3 regions of the Priestia sp. J2 genome follow, and region 3 is predicted to be linked to each of the others. Evidence: riboswitches for the same ligand, from Rfam matches in the RefSeq annotation. Region 3 holds a riboswitch; each other region holds the start of a gene.
What was found. Region 3 has a riboswitch for thiamine pyrophosphate ahead of tenA (thiaminase II). Riboswitches for the same ligand answer to the same signal wherever they lie in the genome.

Region 1: it holds a riboswitch for thiamine pyrophosphate, as region 3 does, so the genes downstream of both, LJY09_RS02800 (thiamine phosphate synthase) here and tenA (thiaminase II) in region 3, are expected to answer to the same signal.
Region 2: it holds a riboswitch for thiamine pyrophosphate, as region 3 does, so the genes downstream of both, thiT (energy-coupled thiamine transporter ThiT) here and tenA (thiaminase II) in region 3, are expected to answer to the same signal.

Annotation. Positions count from the first base shown of each region.
Region 1 is NZ_CP086208.1:524,140-529,272, reverse strand. It holds gene LJY09_RS02815 (thiazole synthase) at 1-52, opposite strand, end outside; gene thiS (sulfur carrier protein ThiS) at 58-261, opposite strand; gene thiO (glycine oxidase ThiO) at 258-1,385, opposite strand; gene LJY09_RS02800 (thiamine phosphate synthase) at 1,369-1,992, opposite strand; TPP riboswitch at 2,115-2,216, opposite strand; gene LJY09_RS02795 (hypothetical protein) at 2,375-2,590, opposite strand; gene crcB (fluoride efflux transporter CrcB) at 2,638-3,027, opposite strand; gene LJY09_RS02785 (fluoride efflux transporter FluC) at 3,028-3,426, opposite strand; gene LJY09_RS02780 (amino acid ABC transporter substrate-binding protein) at 3,768-4,589, shown strand; gene LJY09_RS02775 (amino acid ABC transporter permease) at 4,573-5,133, shown strand, end outside.
Region 2 is NZ_CP086208.1:2,513,974-2,519,106, reverse strand. It holds gene LJY09_RS12640 (hypothetical protein) at 1-328, shown strand, start outside; gene LJY09_RS12635 (amino acid permease) at 365-1,804, opposite strand; lysine riboswitch at 1,907-2,091, opposite strand; TPP riboswitch at 2,266-2,366, shown strand; gene thiT (energy-coupled thiamine transporter ThiT) at 2,399-3,007, shown strand; gene LJY09_RS12625 (ethanolamine ammonia-lyase reactivating factor EutA) at 3,164-4,582, shown strand; gene LJY09_RS12620 (ethanolamine ammonia-lyase subunit EutB) at 4,609-5,133, shown strand, end outside.
Region 3 is NZ_CP086208.1:2,053,967-2,059,099, forward strand. It holds gene LJY09_RS10320 (SDR family NAD(P)-dependent oxidoreductase) at 1-750, shown strand, start outside; gene LJY09_RS10325 (ArsR/SmtB family transcription factor) at 763-1,065, shown strand; gene LJY09_RS10330 (aldehyde dehydrogenase) at 1,079-2,479, shown strand; gene tenA (thiaminase II) at 2,507-3,196, opposite strand; TPP riboswitch at 3,293-3,391, opposite strand; gene LJY09_RS10340 (TspO/MBR family protein) at 3,618-4,364, shown strand; gene LJY09_RS10345 (hypothetical protein) at 4,666-4,848, shown strand; gene LJY09_RS10350 (sodium-dependent transporter) at 5,025-5,133, shown strand, end outside.

The DNA of each region.
Region 1 (5,133 bases), 1.5 Mb from region 3:
CTGTTCCTAATAATAAACGTGAATTAAATGTATATTGTCCAATTTTTAACATACTCTTCATCCTCCTCCTACAAATGAAACGACTTCTAATGTATCTCCATCTTTTAAACTTGCAGCACTATGTTCTTCTTTTTGTAAAATGTTCTTGTTTAGCTCAACAATTACCACTCGTTCATGCAGGTTCTGAGCCTGCAACAAGTGCTCGACCGTTTCAATTTCATCTCCAACAGTAACGGTCTTACCATTAATGATTAGATTCAATGAACTCCCTCCATTACTCTCGTTAGCTGAAATGATGTAAAAAATGAATGATTCGGCTCTTTCCCTACCAAAGCATCAGCCATAATTTTTCCAGTTGCAGCACTTAATAAAATACCGTTTCGGTAGTGGCCAAACGCCATGTGTAGATTCGCTATTTCAGGATGCTCTCCTAAATAAGGCCAGCCATCATTTGTTTGTGGACGAAGACCTGACCATGCTTTTTCAAATGTGGCTTCTTTAATAGCCGGCAGAAGCACAGCAGCTTTATCCAGCAGAAATTGAATACCTTGTGCAGAAACGGTCTTAGTAAAATCATGCTGCAGCTTAGTTGCCCCGATTACGATTCTTCCACCAGCCTTTGGCACTAAATAAAAACCTTCATCTAAAAAAATCGTTTTAGAAAGCAGCGGCTTATGACTTTGAAGAGCAATACACTCTCCTTTTACAGGAAATACCTGACCTAAATGTTCAGAAGAAATAAAACGTTTAGCCCATGAGCCTGCTGCGATCACTACTTTTCCTCCATAAAAAGAGCCTTTAGACGTCTGTACACCTTTTACTGTTTCATTTTCCGTAATAAGAGAATGAACGTCACAGTATTCAAATACATCTGCTCCGTGATACAAGGCTCCATGAGCAAGAGCATGTGTTAACTTAGCCGGAGCTAGCTGGCCGTCTCCAGGTATTGTAATGGCTCCGTATATGTCTGGAGAGAGCCCCGGTTCTAACAACCGCGCTTCTTTTACGTCGATCCATCTTACATCTTTGTCCCATTGATGATGCTGATCGGCTTTTTTCTTTAATACGTGTGCATCTTCTTCTGTTACAGCGACTTTTAATAAGCCTTTTTGAATAAGCTCTACGTCGATTGCCGTTTTTTCTTTTAGTTCCTTCACCAGTTCAGGAAACATACTTCTGCTCTTAATAGCAAGGTCTAAAAGAGGACCTTCTTCATCAATTTCAGCTTGAGCACCTAAAATACCAGCAGCTGCACTTGAAGCTTCACAACCAATTTGATTGCGCTCAAGAATGGCTACTGACGCTCCTTGTTTTGACAAATGATAAGCGATAGAAGAGCTAATTATGCCTCCTCCGACTAACAGTACATCATAATGCTGCTTCATTTTCTCCACCTCCAGATGTCCATATATGAGAATATTGTTTGATTGCTTTAAGCGGATCTTGCGCAAGCATGACACCAGACATCACAGCTATACCGTGTGCTCCTGTTTGCAGCACCTCTTTGGCATTTACAGGTGTAATTCCACCAATCGCAATAACTGGTATCTTCACAGCGTCTACTACTTCTTTTAACGCTGCTATCCCTCGGCTTTTTAATTCTTTTTTTGAATGAGTTGAATAAATATGTCCGTATAGAATATAGTGAGCTCCATCTTTTTCAGCTTCTAGAGCTTCTTCCACAGAGTGAACTGATTTTCCGACAATAAGAGAAGGAAATGCGTCTCTAACGCACGAAACGTCTAAACTATGATAGGCAAGCTGCACCCCTTTTGCTTTTAAAGCATGCGCTACATCAACTCGGTCATTTACAATAATTTTAGAGCGACAAAATGGCAGGCTTTCTAGTAAACATTGAATCTGCTTTGCCGTTTTCTTTTTTTCTCTAATATGAATGGCACCCGCAAAAGGCACGATAGCCGTTAAAATGTCCCGAACCTCTTCAATTGGCTGCTTATCTGTTGTAATGACATGAAATTTAGGAATATCCATATGATCGAAACCTTTCCATTCAGAATAAAGAGAAATTTCAATCACTTTATCTTGTGTAGAGGGCTTTATTACATACAAAAAAACCACCCTACAACGTAGAGTGGTTAGCATGTATCGTTATGTAAACATGATCGCCACTTCCCTACGCTGGTACAAACCAGATCAGGTTCAAAGGGTCCGAAATGCATTCGTCTCAGCTTCAAAAAGCTCCCCTAGTGATTGCTATTTATTGATTTTGTTTTTGCACTTAAAATTATAACACAACTAGATGTAAATACAATATCTCTTTATGCTCTTACGGCTCTCTTCCTTTTATAGATGTATCTTTTAAGCTTCTTTACTAAGAGGCCCGGCGCACCGCACCATTCTGCTTTTTATATCGTTAGTAATCGGTATAGTCGTCAAATTCTTCTTTGTCTTTTTCCTTTTTCCGATCCCATATAAACAGCAGGAGTAACATAATAAAAGTTAGAATATAAAAACCGTAAAAAATAAATGCCGCCACAACATTTATAAATAAAAATAAAAAACCGATGATCTGACCTGCAACAGCAACAATCAACAAAATGTATTTCCAAACTTCTGCTTTTCTATCCATTCTCTACTTCTCCGTCTTTTTGTTTTTCCCTACTAGAAACGTTCTCTTTATTTAAATAAAAACGTTCCTGCCAGTAAACCGACTGTAAATAAACCAATTGTTCCAAATGCTGAAATCCCCACGTACACCAACATTTTCTGATAAGATTTTTCTCGAATTAACTGCACGGTTTCCACACTAAACGTTGAAAAAGTGGTAAAAGCCCCGAAAAAACCAATGCCGATCATTAGAAATATTGAATCATTATAAGCATGACTCGGAACCTTTCCATAATAACTACCGTAAAAAAGACCAAGTCCAAACGCACCAAGCAAGTTAACAAACAGCATTGATACTGGAAAAGGAGGATTTGAAGCTGTTTTTGTAACCTTTAATCCCAAAAGATAACGGCATATGCCTCCAGCTGCCCCCCCAAGTGCCAAGCTCACTATGCTCATTTACTTCACCTCATGTACTTTTACTAAATTTTTTCCTGCCGTTTCACCGCATAGATAGCCTGCTAAAGCAAAAAGGATTCCGCCTACTAAAGAGACAATGAAATAAATGGCTCCACCCCATAAATAATGCTGAGTGAGAGAAACGAAGTCTCCTGCAAACGTTGAATACGTGGTAAAACCGCCGCATAAGCCCACGCCTAGTCCAAGCTTGATCCATTCCTTTGGCTGTTTCCACGCAAAAAATCCCGTTAATAGTCCTAATATGAAGCTACCTAATAGGTTTTCAATTACTGTTCCTATTGGATACCCCGTATATAATAAGGAAAGATTTAGAAAATAACGTGCATACGTACCAGCGATAGCACCAAAGGCAATTGAGATTAAGTTTATGGCTTTCATCATATCGCTCCGTTTCATAAATTCTTCTTTAAGTGTACCATAAGGAATTTATTTCTACCTTAACATTTAACTATATGTTTATTGCACCAAAAGTCATGAAAAAATGAAAGAGAAAATCGTCGCATGAAACTTCCTTTTTACTCCTCGGATATCCCTTAAAAATCCATTTAATCCAAATTCTAAAATCTTTCTGTATCCTTATGACAAACCGTGTATAGAAGGTATATTTCCCTTATTTTAAGTCACATTAATCGTATAAGTTTTTTTTGTTGACTTTTGCTGTGTTCTTGTTTAGTATCACAGAGTATCATTTCCTATCAGAATACTAGGGGGTTTAGAAAATGAAGAAATTTGCTGCACTTTTGTCGCTACTATTAGCTTTCACAGTTGTGCTTGCCGCATGCGGTTCTAGCTCAAAAAATGAAGCAAACAATGGAGACAATAAATCTTCACAAGAGGATTTATATAATAAAGTGAAAAAAGATGGTGTATTAACAATTGGAACTGAAGGTACATACCCTCCGTTCACTTTTCATGATGACAAACAAAAGCTAACTGGGTTTGATGTAGAATTGGCTCAAGAAGTAGCTAAACGTCTTGGCGTAAAAGCTGAGTTCAAAGAAACACAGTGGGATGGCATGTTTGCTGGATTAGATGCTAAACGATTTGACATGATTGCTAATGAAGTTGGTATTCGTGAAGATCGTCAAAAGAAATACGATTTCTCTGATCCATACATCCAGTCAGGGGCTGTATTAATTGTTCGTAAAGACGAAAAAGATATCAAATCATTTAAAGATTTAAAAGGAAAAAAATCAGCGCAGTCATTAACAAGTAACTATAAAGACATGGCTCAATCTTATGGTGCAAACATTACGAGTGCTGAAGGTTTTGCTCAAGCAGTAGAACTAATGAGCGCAAACCGTGTTGATGCTACAATCAACGATAAATTATCGTTCCTTGACTATAAGAAAAAGCACCCTAACGCACCTATCAAAATCGCGGATGAAAAATCCGATGGTGCTGCAAGCGGCTTTATGTTTAGAAAAGACAGCGGTAAGTTAGTGGATGAAGTAAACAAAGCATTGAAAGATATGAAAAAAGACGGAACATACGCAAAAATTTCTAAGAAATGGTTTGGCGAAGATGTTTCTCCTAAATAATATTTTCCCTGATGGAGAGCGATTGAATCAATTGATTTCAATCGCTCAATCATCTCTCTTACCAATGCTAAAGGGAGCTATTCAATATTCTATTCCACTAACATTAATCACGTTTGTACTCGGTATCATTTTAGCTGTCTTAACAGCCTTGGCTCGTTTATCATCTATAAAAGTTTTAAATATAATTGCGCGCATCTATGTATCGATTATTCGAGGTACACCGCTGCTTGTGCAATTATTTATTATTTTCTACGGCTTACCCAATTTAGATATAACAATTGACCCATTTATCTCTGCTATTATTGGATTTTCATTAAGTGTAGGTGCGTATGCATCTGAAATTATCCGAGCAGCGATTCAATCTATTCCTAAAGGACAGTGGGAAGCTGGCTACTCACTTGGTATGACCTATTCCCAAGCGTTAAGACGGATTATTTTACCGCAAGCAGCACGTGTATCGATTCCGCCATTATCTAACTCTTTTATTAGCCTTATTAAAGATACGTCACTTGCATCGCTTATTCTTGTTTCTGAGATGTTCCGT
Region 2 (5,133 bases), 460 kb from region 3:
GAAAAAATGGTCCCAAAATGAACTGCATATCCAGCTGAATAGAATCAAACACAATTCTGAACTATCTACTATAGCAGCAGATCCGCTTTTTCATCTGTTAGAATGTACCCGTTCAGGCCTTCAAACTAAACAAGAAATCATAGACTACATCCAAACCATTCCTAATCACCAACTTCCATCTTTTGCAACTCATTTAAGCAGGTTAATTCAGCGTATTTATTATATCGAAGCTGCTGATTACTATAACCGTCCCCTCAAAGGTTATATGCTTGTTATGAAAAACCAATCCGCTTATATATCTCTTCATTTTGCCGATCAGCTCATATAAAAAAAGCTCTCTATTCAAAAGAATAGAGAGCTTTTTTTATTCGTATTTTTTCACTGTTACTTGACATTCTTTTAACGGGATAAGCTTCGACTTTTTCGTCCATTTGTATCCTAACCAAACAATTAAGAATAAAGGAAGTCCGATATAAGAAACAAGTACACCGTACCAGTCAATCGAGTCACCCATAAACGCCGAATAGTTTTGGCCTAAAATAACAACGGCACATAAAATAAAGGCAAAGATAGGGCCAAATGGGAAAAGTTTTGCATGATATGGAAGTTCACTCAAATCATGACCTTGAGCAACAAATGCTCTTCTAAAACGATAGTGGCTGATCGCAATTCCTAACCAAGCAATAAAACCAGACATACCAGAAGCGTTAAGTAACCACGTATATACCGCACCGTCTCCAAAAAATGAAGCACCAAATGCAAGTGTACCGACAAGTGCCGTTGCGATTAAGGCATTAACTGGAACGCCTCGTTTATTCACTTTTGCTAAGAACCTTGGTGCTTTTCCATCTTTCGCTAAGTTCCACAGCATACGCGTAGAAGCATACATTCCTGAGTTACCAGCAGATAAAACAGCTGTTAAAATAACGGCATTAATCGCTGATGCTGCAAACGCCAGACCTGCTCGTTCGAATATTAAAGTAAACGGACTTACTCGCACGTCATCACTTGCTAATGAATTCGCTGTGTATGGAATAAGCATTCCAATAACAAAAATAGCTAAAATATAAAATAACAAGATGCGCCAGAAGACTTGTTTAACTGCGCGAGGAACCGTTTTTTCCGGATCTTCACTTTCTCCAGCTGCGACTCCAAGCAACTCTGTTCCTTGGAATGAAAAACCAGCTGCCATAAAGATACCTAGTACAGTGAAGAATCCACCGTGAATCGGTCCATCACCAAGCGTGAAGTTTTTAAAACCTGGTGCTTCATTGTTAAAGATACCAAAAATCATCATAATACCAATAACTAAAAAGATAATAACCGTTACTACTTTAATTAACGAAAACCAAAATTCAGATTCACCAAATCCTTTTACAGAAAGGTAGTTAAGCCCAAACATAATTAATAAAAACAGGGCACTCCATAAAATAGAAGAAGAGTTCGGGAACCAAAATTTCATAATAAGGGCTCCAGCAGATAATTCAGCTGCAATCGTAATAGCCCAGTTATACCAGTAGTTCCAGCCGAGAGCGAAACCAAAGGATGGATCTACAAAACGAGACGCATACGTACTAAATGAACCAGCTTCAGGCATATAAGCTGCGAGCTCTGCTAGACTGGTCATCAAAAAGTAAACCATTACGCCAATAATAGCGTAAGCTAAAAGCGCTCCCCCAGGTCCTGCTGTGTGAATTGCTCCACCACTTGCTAGGAATAAGCCGGTTCCGATGGCTCCTCCTAATGAAATCATCGTTAAGTGGCGAGATTTCAACCCACGTTTTAATTCTTGCTGCTCTTGCATAGATAAATACTCCTTTCGAATGTACGGAAAGAGACGGGATAACATAAAAAAAGCCCGCAGTATATGTGCGCGCTTTTAAATCTGAAAACCGCGTCAACCTTCCGTGAAGATAGCTCTTCACATCACTCGCATGATGTGACAGTTCTGTTCCTGTTCGGAGACAGCCCCAGCTTAAATCAACCGAGAAGTGATTTAAACTTCGGCAATTTTTCCTTTCAAGCAACATCCTCAATGTTCTCTGCATTTCCGTTACTTTACTATTAAAAACTGCGACCTCTACCTCATCGATTAGGATGAGGGTTTTTTATATTCAATTGACATAAAAGAAGTATAACAAATACTAAAACGATTGTCATTATAAAAAATAGATTCAGAAAATAGAAACATCTTTGAAATCTCTCGAATCTATTTTGTTACGTATGGTATAATAAACATTGTCTTTATACTACATAAATATCCAAACGTACCACAGGGGGAGCCGCCGTGCTGAGAGTGAACGAAATGTTCAGACCCTTCGAACCTGTTAGTTAACGCTAGCGTAGGAATGTGGGAATAGTAGCATATATTTGCTTACTCCTGTGTAAACCGTTTGATATGAATGATTCAAAAACAGGAGTGAGAAACGTGAATAAAGCATTACCTTTACAGGCTAAAATTGAAATAGCTATTTTTGCAGCATTGGCTTTTTTGATTGATCTTTTACCTTCTATAAAAATTGCAATAGGTGTAAGCATTTCGTTCTCTATGGTTCCTATCTTTATTATGTGTTTTCGATGGGGAGTTAAAGGAGGAGCTTTATCTGGATTTCTATGGGGAATATTACAACTAGCTTTAGGAAATGCGTATATTTTAACCCCGTTGCAAGCTTTTATAGAGTATATTATCGCTGTTACCTTTATTGGATTTGGCGGGATTTTCTCTAGTTCTATTAAAGGATATTTAGCTAATAATCAAAGATCAAAAGCTTTCTTTTTTATTATCTTATCTTTAATTATAGGAAGTTTTGCTCGTTATTTTTGCCATTTTATTGCAGGTTTAATATTTTGGGGATTTGCTGCACCAAAAGGAATGCCTGTTCTATGGTATTCTTTCTCCATGAATGGGATTTCGATGATTGGGTCGTTGCTATCATGTCTAATTATCCTTTCACTGTTAATCCCATCGGCATCAAGAATGATTGTAACTAAATCACACTCATCATAAGAAAAAAGACTAAATCTGCCAAGATTTAGTCTTTTTTCTTATTTGTCACCTTTGTTTACACAAAAGTGTGTCAGGTTTGATAACATAGTTAGTGAAATATTCAAAAAACTGTTTTATGATAGTCAACATATTCAAACGAGATAAAGGATTGATCGTATGCTACAGAAATGGATCACGAGCATAGGTTTAGATATTGGAACAAGCACAACAAAACTGATTGTAAGCAAACTGTTAATAGCAAATCAACAAAATCAGTTTACGCTGCCAGGCTGTCAAATTATTGATCGTCGCGTAACGTATGCAAGTTCCATCTATACAACACCTATGGTAAACGAGGTTGAAATCGATGTTCGAAGGTTAACGCTATTACTAGAAAAAGAGTACAAAAAAGCAGGGATCTCCTTAGATCAAGTGGAGGCGGGTGCTGTGATCATCACAGGAGAAACGGCTCGGAAGCAAAATGCAGAGAGTATCGTTCACTATCTAGCTGAACACGCTGGGAATTTTGTTGTTGCAACAGCTGGTGCTGACTTAGAAGGAATGTTAGCGGCAAAAGGATCGGGAGCAATCGAACATTCTGCTGAAACCAATAAAGTGATTGCCAATATTGATGTAGGTGGAGGCACTGCTAACATCGCCTTATGTCAAAATGGAAAAGTGATTGAAACGTTTACCCTGCATGTAGGCGGAAGATTAATTCGACTAAACGAAGATGGTATTGTTACCTACGTTTCGTCTTATTTAACTGAATTTTTAAAAAATAATTCTCTGATGCTTCAAGAAGGCGAAAAAGCAACATTTGAAAAACTCTCGTCTATTTGCAAATTGCTAGCTAAAGAAACCGTGGATTATGTGAGCGCACTGAAGCAAACCTCTTTGCTGCTCGTTTCCCCTCATACAAGATCTTCTACTCGGCCAGAGACAATCATGGTCTCGGGAGGAGTAGGAGCCATGATAGAGAAGGAGAAACCAAAAACAGTGAAGGAAGTGGCCATACACGGAGACATTGGTCCGCTGCTAGCTTATCAGTTTCAAGCCATACAGGTATCTCAAGCCGCTGAAACAACGCGAGCCACTGTCATTGGAGCTGGTATGCAAAATACAGAAGTTAGCGGATCAACCGTATACATTAAATCAAAGCGGCTGCCGCTAAAAAATATTCCGATTATAGAGATACCCGTACAGCAAGAGGAGGAGTGGAATCCGCAGCTGTTTCAAGAAAGAGCTCGAACGGCATGTATGCAGGCTTCAACTGTTTTCAGCGCAGAAGATCCTCCCGTTGCTATTGCTTTATCTCATTTCCCTTACTGCAGCTATAGAATGCTGCAAGAATTAGCAAAAGTAATAAGCGCTGAATTTGGTGCTTGTTTTAAAGGAGCTAAGTGCCTCGTTGTTTTATGCGAGCAGGATATTGCTAAAGCTTTAGGACAAGCACTAGCCAAACAGGAGAACGAATTAGAAATTATTTGTTTAGATCAAATTGACTTTACCCACGGAGATTATATCGATCTAGGGTTACCCGTAGCTGGAGAGGCAATCTCTGTTTCGATTAAAACACTCGCTTTTTCATCATAATCAACTGAACATACAAGGAGGAAAAGATGTTTAAAACTACCCGGTTGTTAGGAGAAACATTTTCATTTTATAGCTTAAAAGAAATTATGGCCAAAGCAAACGAAGAACGTTCTGGAGATCAGCTCGCAGGAGTTAGCGCTGAGTCAATGAAAGAACGAATGGCAGCCAAACAAGTGCTAGCTGATATCACACTTGCTGATATTCGAAATTACCCGCTGCTAAGCGCAGATGAAGACAACGTCTCGGCATTAATCGAAAGTCAGATTGATTCATCGGTTTACGACATTATTAAAAATTGGACAGTAGGGGAGTTAAGAGAATACATCTTATCTGATGAGCATACCGGAGAAGACCTTCTTGCGCTTAGCAAGGGATTAAACAGCGAAATGATTGCGGCAGCTACTAAAATTATGTCCAATTTAGATTTAATTCAAGGAGCTGCCAAGATAGAAGTGCAAACTACTTGTCAAACGACTATCGGTCAAAAAGGCGTATTGGCTTCAAGAGCCCAGCCTAATCATCCTTCAGATAACTTAAAAGGAATGAGAGCA
Region 3 (5,133 bases):
GCGTCCGGAGGAATAGGTAAAGAGTTAGCTTATCAATTCGCAAAGGATGGCCATTCTTTAATTTTAGTTGCCAGAAGTGCTGATAAACTAACAGCGATTAGAGAGAATTTAAAATCTACTTATAATATTGACGTGATAACGGTTGTAAAGGATTTATCAAGAGAAGAAGAGATACAGTCACTGTATGAAGAACTTAAAAATAAAGAAATGCACGTTGATTATTTAGTGAACAATGCAGGTTTTGGACTATACGGTAAATTTATTGAAACAGCTTTAGATGAAGAGTTAAACATGATTGACTTAAATATCCGAGCATTAACTCATTTAACAAAATTATTTTTACCCGATATGGTCAAAAGAAATCACGGGAAAATTTTAAACATTGCGTCCGTTGCTGCATTTATGCCGGGTCCGCTTATGACAGTGTATTACGCAACGAAAGCGTACGTATTATCTTTCACAGAGGCCCTTGAAAATGAATTAAGAGGTACCAATGTAACGGTAAGTGCTCTATGCCCGGGTCCAACTAAAACGGGTTTTAGCGATCGGGCCCAGCTGAGCAATTCCAAGCTTTTTCAAAGCGGTGCAATGGATGTAGAAGCAGTTGCTAAAGCGGGCTATAAAAAATTTATGAAAGGTCAGACGGTTATCGTACCAGGAGTACAGTTTCGTCTCGCCACCTTCATCCCGCGCTTTGTACCAAGAAAGTGGCTTTCATCCGTTGTCCGCAGAACACAAGAAATTAAATAAAGGAGAATATTTATGAGTGAAAAAGCAGTGGAGTTATTTCGTGCCAGCATTCCTATTTTTCAGGCTCTAAGTGATTCAGCAAGACAAGATATTATTTTGCTGCTCGCGGAAAAAGAGCCTTTAACCGTTAATGAAATTGCAAACGAGTCTACTTTATCACGACCGGCAATTTCTCATCATTTAAAAATTTTACGTGATCAAAAGCTTGTGCAAATTGAGCAAAAAGGAACGCAGAGATATTATTCATTAGCTTTAAACGAGGCAGTTGAGCTATTAAAAAGCTTGCTTGCTACAGTTGAAGCTGAATGTTTATAGGGAGATGAAAGAGATGAACCACGAGCAATTCTATATCACAGATGAAACGGTCATTGAACATATTGTCTCTACACAAAAGCAGTATTTCTATGCACAAAAGACAAAGAGCATCAGCAGCCGCATTCAAGCGCTGAATAAGCTCAGAGACGCAGTCAAACAAAACGAGCAGAGAATTATGGATGCTTTAAAACAAGACTTGAATAAATCCGAAGTAGAGGCGTACACGTCGGAAATTGGGATTTTACTAGAGGAAATTCGGTTTACGCTTAAGCATTTAGCAAAATGGATGAAGCCTAAAAAAGTAAAAACCGCTTTAACACACGTGGGCTCTAAAGGGAAAATTGTTCCTGAACCGTATGGAGTCGCGTTAATTATTGCTCCGTGGAACTATCCGTTTCAATTAGCGCTGTCTCCTTTAGTAGGAGCGATTGCCGCTGGAAACACGGCGATTATAAAGCCTTCTGAATTAACGCCTAGCGTATCTCGGGTTATACAAGAATTACTAGCTGAGGCTTTTGATCCAGCATTTGTGACCGTGATTGAAGGCGCTGTAGACACGACGAGCCTGCTTTTAAAACAGCCCCTCGATTATATTTTCTTTACGGGAAGTGTAAATGTAGGGAAAATTATTATGCAAGAAGCAGGGAAGCAGCTTATTCCCGTCACGCTGGAGCTAGGAGGAAAAAGTCCGTGCATTGTACATGAAGATGCAAACCTAGATCTTGCAGCGAAGCGAATTATGTTTGGCAAAGGAATGAATGCAGGCCAAACGTGCGTTGCTCCCGATTATTTGCTCGTGCATAAAAAGGTAAAAGCGCAGCTAGTGGAGAAACTTCGCGAAGCGATTTATCAATTTTACGGTAGTAATCCGCTTGAAAGTGAGCGCTACGGCCGTATTGTCAGTGAGCGCCATTTTATTCGGCTAGTTGAGTTTTTAAAAGACGGAAACGCTATAGTTGGAGGCGGGTATAATAAAAGTACGCTCACAATAGAACCTACGGTGTTAAGTGAAGTAAGCTGGACATCAGACGTTATGCAAGAAGAAATTTTTGGGCCTATTCTTCCTATGATTGAATACGAAACGTTAGACGAAGTTATTCATAAAGTTCAAGAAAAAGCTAAGCCGTTAGCTCTTTACTTGTTTACGGAAAGTGCAAATGTACAAAACGTCATAACGGAGCGTCTTTCATTTGGAGGAGGCTGTATAAATGATACGCTTATGCATATCGCTACGCCATATTTACCCTTTGGCGGAGTTGGAGAAAGCGGTACGGGCCAATATCATGGAAAAGACAGCTTTCAGACATTTTCTCATTTTAAAAGCATGCTGTCTCAAACAACCAAGTTTGATTTGTCATTCCGCTATCCTTCAGAGAAACAAAACTTGAAAATGATTAAAAAATTATTGAAATAAAAAGCCTCCTGATAGGAGGCTTTTTCGTTATTTTGAAAGTGAAAGCTGAGAAAGCGGCCATTTTTCTTGTGTATACGCCATTTCCCAAAATAAATACTCCAGCTCACAGCTTTTGATAAAGTGATCTTTCATACGATTACGTTCTTCTTCAGTCGCTTGCTCGGTGAGTTCATCAAGTTTGTTACAAAACCATTGTGTTGTGCCATTCATTTCTTCATTATTATAAAACTGAATCCATTCATAAAAAGGATGAGAAGGAGATGGATTTACTTGTTCTGTAATGCGCTGGCCAATTTCAACGTACGTCCACGGACATGGAAGAAGCACGGCAATGATTTCCGCTAAGCTGCCTGTATGCGCAACGCTTGTCATATGGTTAATGTAGTGGCTGGCCGTTGGTGAAAGAGCCTCAGTGTGGAGGTCTTCATAGCGTACGCCTGCTACTTCACAAAAATTATTATGAGGGTGTACTTCACTATGTAATACCGTAGAAATGCCGGCATTAAAGGCTTCCATTTCGGTACGCGTACGGCATTTTGTTAAAGCAGCGCCGTAAATGCGGACAAATGCTGTTAAGTATTCGTAGTCTTGAGAAACGTAGTGAATAAGCGCTTCTTTTGGCACGTCTCCTTCAGCAATTCCTTTAATAAAAGGGTGGTTAAAAATGGCTTCGTAAATATAGTTTGCTTCTTGTCTTAATTGAGATGAAAATGACATCAAAATCCTCCTTTAATTATGAGGAAGTCACAAACAAGCACATAAAGGAAATAAAAAACACTCCGTTTATAAACGGAGTGGCAAAGGACAGTACAAAACTGAACATTGCCACTTTCCTACGCTGGTATGAGCCAGATCAGGTTCAAAGGGATCAAGAAAACTTGTCTCAGCCGGTCGGCACCCCTAGTGGACTTCCTATTAGTCTATGTTTAACTTACCATATATTCTGAAAAATAGAAAGCGTTACGGAAAATTGTTCCCTAACGGTTTTTATCTCTTAAAGAGGTAGCTTCTTGAAGCTATTTTTAATCATTTTTGTTTAAAAATGCATATTTTTAGGGAAGAAGAGGTATTAATGAAGGGAAGAGCCGTTTTCGTCTCCGAAACATTCCCATATAAATAGAAGAAAGGAGAGAACAAAATGGCAAAATTTCGTTTGTATGCTGTATTAAATACAGTAGGCTTGGCTATTACACTTCTTGTGAATTATTTAGCAAATGCGATTCCAATAGGAGGCAAAACAACGGCAGAGGCTTCTGCGCAAGTTCCTACGTTGTTTACACCAGCCGGTTATGCCTTTGCTATCTGGGGCGTTATTTATTTGTTATTAACCATTTGGGTTATACGCCAATTTTTTGCAAGAGAAGATCAAAAGGAAATATATGCACGTATCGGCATTTGGTTTTTTCTAAACTGTTTGTTAAATAGTGCGTGGATCTTTATTTTCCAAAACGATTACTATAAGTTATCCCTTTTAGTTATGCTCTTTATTTTAGGCACATTAATGATTGTATATTCCATTATTCAGCATTCTCGGATGACGACATGGTTTATGCGTCTGCCGATTTCGCTTTATCTTGGATGGATTTCTGTTGCGACTATTGTTAATGTATTTGTCGTATTTCAAGCAAATGGAATACAGCACTTACTTGGCCTAAATGAGTTAGCATGGACGATTATTATGCTGCTGGTAGGGGCTGCGCTGGGCATTATGTTTACATTAAAAAACCGAGACGCTGTTTATCCGCTTGTTTTTATTTGGGCTTATATTGCCATTGCGGTGAAACAAAGTGGAAATCAGCCAATTGTCATTACTGTTATCATCTCGATTGTTTTATTAGCAATTGCTATTATTGTGGGACTGATTAAACGCTATAGACGTTTTTAAAAAGAAGCTCTAGCTTTTGTAAGCTAGAGCTTTTTATGATGCTCTTTTGATTGTAAAAAAGCAGCTGTAAAAGCAATTAAGCTAATTAAAATACCAAAAGGAACAACAATTGGTACGAATGATAAAATAAATGTCATAAGCGTAACCTCCATGTTGCATCGGTGCATAATGAAAAATTCAACTTTTTAAATTGAAGTTCCGCTATTATAGTATGCTAGGCTTTATGTTTGGAGCCTATATGTTTAGAAATAAACGAAAAAGGCAACATACGTTACATATAGTTTATATAGGAGGAGTTAAAATGGAAACATATTTAGTGGCTTACACAGATAAAGACGATATGGAATATAAACAAGTGACGTGCGAGAGTTATGAAGATGCAGAGCGTACAGTTCTTCGTTTAGAGAGAGAAGGGCATATGCATATTGAAGAAATATCAAATCAAGAAGCCTACCGTGGAGACGAATCATCGTACAGAGAATAATTTTTGAATAGAAACATCAAACTCAAAATGAAGAGGCAGCTGCTTCTTCATTTTTTCTATTCTATATAGATATCGTTTTATAGAAAAAAGTAAAACGGGAATGATTTTCTTCTGCATTTATGGTACAGTACTAATCAGATGAGTTTTGAGTTTAGAAGAGGAGAGAGTAACATTATATGAGTAAAGGAAATCAGTGGTCTTCACGCCTCGGTTTTATTTTAGCATCTGCTGGGGCAGCAATTGGTCTAGGAGCGATATGGAAATTTCCATACGTAACCGGAACCA